Regions from separate parts of the Candidatus Enterococcus ikei genome, predicted to be linked through region 1. Evidence: predicted binding sites of a transcription regulator. Region 1 holds the regulator's gene; the other holds the start of a gene.
The links. Region 1 encodes HrcA, which represses chaperone genes, less so after heat shock. Its sites were predicted from a motif close to TTAGCACTCNNNNNNNNNGAGTGCTAA; they were not measured.

Region 1 (3,430 bases):
TCCACCTAGTTCATTGTCACCGGCAGTTGATAATACGTCGAACACGCCATCCCCTAATTCAAGGATCGATACGTCAAATGTACCACCACCAAGGTCAAATACTAATACTTTTTCGTCTTTATCTGTTTTATCTAAACCATAAGCTAATGCTGCAGCTGTTGGTTCGTTAACGATACGTTCAACTTCTAAACCAGCGATTTTACCAGCGTCTTTTGTTGCTTGACGTTGTGCATCGTTGAAGTAAGCAGGAACAGTGATAACTGCTTTATCAACTTTTTCACCTAGATAATCTTCTGCGAAACCTTTTAGATATTGTAAGATCATTGCAGAAATTTCTTGTGGTGTATAAGATTTGCCATCTGCTTCTACTTTGTATCCTGCTTCTCCCATATGACGTTTGATTGAGGCAATTGTATGTGGATTAGTTACTGCTTGACGTTTTGCAACTTCACCAACTTGGATTTCGCCATTTTTAAATGATACTACTGAAGGGGTTGTACGGTTACCTTCTGGATTCGCAATGATTTTTGCTTCTCCGCCTTCTAATACTGCAACTGCTGAGTTTGTTGTTCCTAAGTCAATACCAATAATTTTACTCATAATTAATGATCTCCTATCTTCTATTTTAATTTTTTTCAATTTATATTATACAAACATTTTTTTGCTGTTACTGTGCAACAACAACCATGCTTGCTCGTAAAACGCGGTCATGTAATTTATACCCTTTTTGTAATACTTCAACGATTGTATCGGCTGGAATTTCATCACTTGCCGGAATCGTTTGGACTGCTTGATGTAAATTAGGATCGAAAGCTTCACCCATTGTTGGGATTTCTTCGATGCCTTCTTCTTTCAACGCAGCTTGTAAGCCTTCAAGAACCATCGAGATGCCTTTTTTCAAGCTTGCGCCTTGTTCATCATCGACTTCTATTGCCATCGCACGTTCTAAGTTATCAATCGAAGGTAATAATTTTTTACCTAGGTCTTGTGAGCGATAACGAACAAGTAACTCTCGCTCGTTTTTGAAACGATTGCTCATGTTTGCTATTTCAGCACGAGCTCTTAAAAATTTATCTTCCATTTCTGATAACTCAGCCTGAGCATTTTCTACTTCTGTCATTTCAGCTTCTGTTTCAGAAACACCTGAATCATCAATTGCCTCCATGTGTTCTTCTTGTATTTCTTCATTTGTCTCTTCTTTCTTACTCACGTTGCAACTTCCCTTCTCATTTCCGTAGAATTATTTGAGTTCTATATTTTAACTTTTTGCTTATTCATCAAGGAAACGATAATAAGCACCAAGTTTTGAAGCTAATTCATGCCGGAAAACGTCCACTAAACCGAACATTTTTGAATAAGGCATACTTGTAGGTCCCAATAAAGCAATAGTTCCTTTACCGTGACCAGCCACTTCGTAGGTGGCAGTGATCATGCTCATGTCATCAAGCAAATCATTGCCTATTTCTGAGCCGATCCGAATCGCTATTTGTGTATCAGTCTTTTCATCTGCAGTCAGCAAATGCGAAATCGCATCTGTATTTTGCATAAAGGAATAAACAGATTTTAATTGATCGATGTCTTTTTTTACGCCGAAATTTAAAAGATTCATTCGGCCGCTGACAAATACTTTTTCTTCAAAAGCATGTCCTAGCATTGCATCGAATAAATTCATCATACCATCTGGCGTTTGAAAATAACGATGTAAAATCATCGGGATTTCTGTTCTCAAACGATGATATACGGTCAATAATGGTTGTCCCACCAATTTATCATTGATAATTTGCGTCATCTTTTCCAAGTCTTGGCTTGAAACGGATGCAGGAATCGCAAATACTTGGCTTTCTACATTGCCTTTATCGGTAACGATAATCGCTATGATTTGTCGTTCATTTAATGGAACGATCCGAAAACCAGTCAATCGTCGTTCCTTCACCTCAGGACCTAACGAAAAAGCTGTATAGCTTGTTAGATCAGAGAGAATTTCTGCCGATTGTTCGATGATGTCATTGATTTCGTGAAACTCTTTTCCAAACGAATGACGAATTGTTTCTAATTCATCATGTTCGATCTCAGCAGGACTCAACAAATGATCCACGTAGTAGCGATAACCATCCATAGAAGGGATTCTACCAGAAGACGAATGCGTCTTAAGCAGTAATCCATGTTCTTCTAAAGCTTTCATATCATTACGAATCGTGGCAGAACTCGAGTTGATTCCTTCTTCCATCAATTTCTTTGATCCTACCGGAGTTCCTGTATTCGTGTATTCTTGGATGATAAGTCGCAAAATATTCTTTTGTCTTTCAGTTATCATAGTTACCACCCTTCATTAGCACTCATGTTATTCAAGTGCTAATACAATTATTAATATATCAATATCTTGTATAATTGTCAAGAGAAAAACATACTTTTTTAGCACTCTTCACTGTCGAGTGCTAAATTACAGGAAAAGAAAAAGTACGCAAGGCTTTCTGAAGGAAAACACCTTGGTACTTTTTGCTTTTTTATTCTTTGTCGATCAGAAATTCTTCAAATACATCATTGCCAACAAATAAGCCTTTTTCAGAAAGTTGAATACAAGTATCGTCTTCTATCAACAAACCTTTTTCTACTAACTGAGGAATTTTTTCTTTATAGACTTGTTCCAGTGTAACACCAAATTTTTCTTTAAATTGTTGTTTAGAAACACCATCTTTTTTACGCAAACCTAAAAAGAGTTGCTCTTCCATTTGGTTATTCAACGTCAGAACTTCCGTTTCAACCGTTGGTAATTGATTATTTCGTAAGGGTTCTAAATAATGTTGGATCGGTCCATGGTTTCGATAACGAGTATGCCCTAGATACCCACTCGCGCCTGCACCAAATCCATAGTAATGTTCATTATTCCAGTAAATCAAATTGTGCTGACTTTCTTTTCCTTTTAAAGCAAAATTACTTACTTCATATTGATGCCGTCCGCCTTTTTCCATCGCAACGATTGTTTCTTCAAACATTTGTGCTTCTATTTCTTGATCTGGCAACTGTAAACGACCTTGTCGAACCCAGTTCATAAACATCGTTTTATTTTCTAGAATCAAAGAATACAAAGAATAATGAGGTAAATCAAGTTCGATTGCGCGTGTCAAAGTATCTCTAAAGCCTTCCAAGGTTTGCCCTGGTAATGCATAAATCAAATCAATACTTACATGGGAAAAGTTTTCTTTTTCTAAAAACTTCATCGTTTCATAGACATCTTCTGCAGTATGTTTTCGTCCGATTTTTTTCAGTAATTGATTATCAAACGTTTGGACGCCCATAGATAAACGATTTACACCATATTCTTTCATCACATGCAGCTTTTCTTGAGTTAAGTCTCCAGGATTGGCCTCTACTGTAAATTCATTTTTAGGATCAAAAGGAAGTGATTTTCGTATTCCTTCTAATAAAACGG
Region 2 (3,430 bases), on a different contig from region 1:
GACTAAAGCGATTCGGCTATTTGTACTGATCTCCATTTGTATGTTTTCAAACAAAGTGTCTGCACCGAAATAACGGGCGATTTGGTTTGCTTGGAGTAAAATCATGGGGCATCCTCATTTCTATTTCAATGACTTTAGTGTAGCATAAATTAACTAAAAATAGCACCTATACTAGAGTGGGATCCAGAAATTTTCAGAATTATTTTAAAAATTTTGAAAAATATTTCTTTTCCTGAGCTGTAAGATTGCTTTTTATCTAGAATAACTGATATCATGAGAGATGGATATTTGTCTATATTTAGAGTATTGGAGGTACGATTGTGAAAGACCAAATTATTCCAAAAGCAACGGCAAGACGCCTTCCCCTATATTATCGTTATTTGAGAATTCTGCATGATGCAGGAAAAAATAAAGTTTCATCTACAGAGCTCAGTGATGCAGTGCAAGTAGATAGCGCGACGATTCGACGAGATTTTTCTTATTTTGGCGAATTAGGCAAACGTGGTTATGGCTACGATGTAGAGAATTTGATGAATTTCTTTGCGAAAACATTGAATGATGATGAACTTACTAATGTAGCTTTGATCGGTGTAGGGAACTTAGGAAGTGCCTTACTGAAATATAAATTCCATCAAAGTAACAGCATTCGGGTAAGTTGTGCATTTGATGTGAACGACGACATTGTTGGTAGAATTGTCGACGGAATTCCAGTTTATCCAATGAGCGATATGATGGAACAAATTCGTATACAGCAAATCGAAGTGGCGATTTTGACTTTGCCAGCTAGAAAAGCACAAGAAGTAGTAAGCCAATTGGCTGATGCTGGTGTCAAAGGCATCTTGAACTTTACAGCTGCTCGTTTAGTCGCACCAACAGACGTTTTGATTCAAAATGTAGATTTGACGAACGAATTGCAAACATTGATTTACTTTTTACACCACGATAATGAATTGATCGACACTGAAATAGAAGACGAAAAAGAATAATAAAAAACGCCTATGATTACATTCTCTAGCTAGAAATATAATCATAGGCATTTTTTGTTTTATTTAGGTAATTGAATATTTCCATAATGCATGATTAATTGAGCGATGACAACAACTGTGTTCATTCCGCAATGGGCGATGATAGAGGTCCAAATTTTTCCAGTCATTTTATATAGTAGAGCAAAGAAGAAGCCCATGAAAAAATAAACAAAGAAATGACCATCTTGATGGATAACAGAAAATAAAGAAGAACTAATGATAGCGGCAAACCAAAAACCTGTATAAGTTTCTGTTAAGCCAATCAACGAACGACGAAAAACAAATTCTTCCATAATAGGTCCGCCAATCGTGGTTGCCAAGATAAATAATGGATTCGCCAAAATAACAGCAATAATATTTTGTGTATTTTGTGAACTAGGCTTTTCTCCTGTAATAGCTGTTTCGATACTAAATACAATGGCTTGAAGAATCATGGCTATAAAAATACCACTAATACCAAGCAGCCAACCAAAAACAGGTGATGTTAGTTTTGCCTCTTTTTCAACTATAGTGACAGCAGAGTTTTTATTTTTTAAAAAAAGCCAGACCATCAAATAGGCACCAAGAATATAGACAAATGTTGTACCACCAATTACGATATCAGGTGAAAATGGTCTGAAAATAAATGGTGAGAAAAATACAAGCCCGTATAAAAGAATCGTAGTGAGGCTTAATTTTTTTATAGACATATTTGTAGACATAAAAGCAGAATACTCCCTTCAGTAATTACAGAATAAAAAAGTATACCTTAATTTTTTTGGTATCACTTTTTGTGATTATTGCGGTAACCTAATAATAGAAAGATAAATACGAAGAAAAATGCTGCTTCCCATAAAGTAGTAGTCCAGTCAAAACGTCTGCTCACTCCAAAAAAGAAGTTACCAACATTTGCAATAATCAAATAAAGTCCAGTTATCGTCAAAGCGCCTGTGATTCGTTGTTTCATTTTAATCGCCTCTCTTTCTATGCTTATTTTACCATGAAATGAGTGAGAGCCAAGGAATATGACAAGCTAAGTAAAGAAAGTTCTTATTTTTAGTTTAAAAATCAGTAAAAAACTACTAAATACTCAACTGTAAAGGAAGAATTATTTTATAAAATTAGTCAAAAGACTTGCAAATTGAAAGTGAAATGAGTATTATAAATAGTGTGAGTTAGCACTCGATAACTAAGAGTGCTAAAAATGAAAATTAATTTTTATGGAGGGATTTATTGTGTTAAAACCATTAAGCGATCGCGTCGTTATTGAAGTCGCGAAAGAAGAAGAAAAAACAGTAGGAGGCATCGTCTTAGCATCTGCTGCTCAAGAAAAGCCTCAAACAGGAAAAGTTATCGCAGTCGGTGAAGGCCGTGTATTAGAAAACGGTACAAAAGTTCCTGCCGATGTTAAAGAAGGCGACACAGTAATGTTTGAAAAATATTCTGGAACAGAAGTAAAATATGAAGGAAATGATTATTTGATCGTTTCTGGCAAAGATATTATTGCGATTGTCGAATAAATCGTTTTAGACATAAACAAACCATTTAAATAGAAAAAAATAAACTTTTGAGGTGAAGGAATTATGGCAAAAGAAATCAAATTTGCAGAAGATGCACGTGCAGCAATGCTTCGTGGTGTAGATATTTTAGCAGACACAGTGAAAGTAACATTAGGTCCTAAAGGTCGTAACGTAGTTTTAGAAAAATCTTTTGGTTCACCACTGATCACAAATGATGGTGTAACGATTGCTAAAGAAATCGAACTAGAAGATCACTTTGAAAATATGGGTGCTAAATTAGTTTCAGAAGTTGCATCTAAAACTAATGATATCGCAGGAGATGGAACTACAACTGCTACAGTGTTGACACAAGCAATTGTTCGTGAAGGCTTGAAAAATGTAACTGCAGGTGCTAATCCACTAGGTATTCGTCGTGGTATCGAGTTAGCAACAAAAGCTGCAGTTGAAGAATTACACAACATTTCAACAGTTGTTGATTCTAAAGAAGCAATTGCTCAAGTTGCAGCCGTTTCTTCTGGTTCAGACCGTGTTGGACAATTGATTGCTGACGCAATGGAAAAAGTTGGTAACGACGGTGTTATCACAATCGAAGAATCAAAAGGGATCGAAACAGAATTAGATGTGGTTGAAGGAATGCAATTTGACCGCGGTTATTTATCTCAATACATGGTGACAGATAATGATAAAATGGAAGCTGCTTTAGAAAATCCATATATCTTGATCACTGATAAAAAAATCTCTAACATCCAAGACATCTTACCTTTGTTAGAACAAATTCTACAACAAAGTCGTCCATTGTTAATCATCGCTGATGATGTAGATGGAGAAGCTTTACCAACATTAGTTTTAAATAAAATTCGTGGAACATTCAATGTAGTTGCTGTTAAAGCTCCAGGCTTTGGCGAT

Region 2: the regulator HrcA is predicted to act here: its motif matches at 2,180-2,206, upstream of groES (co-chaperone GroES).

Annotation. Positions count from the first base shown of each region.
Region 1 is NZ_JAFLWD010000007.1:16,508-19,937, reverse strand. Features, by position in the region: gene dnaK (molecular chaperone DnaK) at 1-600, opposite strand, end outside; gene grpE (nucleotide exchange factor GrpE) at 668-1,210, opposite strand; gene hrcA (heat-inducible transcriptional repressor HrcA) at 1,271-2,314, opposite strand; gene hemW (radical SAM family heme chaperone HemW) at 2,505-3,430, opposite strand, start outside.
Region 2 is NZ_JAFLWD010000002.1:37,670-41,099, reverse strand. Features, by position in the region: gene JZO69_RS00645 (ABC-F family ATP-binding cassette domain-containing protein) at 1-105, opposite strand, end outside; gene JZO69_RS00640 (redox-sensing transcriptional repressor Rex) at 321-986, shown strand; gene JZO69_RS00635 (CPBP family intramembrane glutamic endopeptidase) at 1,046-1,714, opposite strand; gene JZO69_RS00630 (hypothetical protein) at 1,789-1,971, opposite strand; gene groES (co-chaperone GroES) at 2,240-2,524, shown strand; gene groL (chaperonin GroEL) at 2,588-3,430, shown strand, end outside.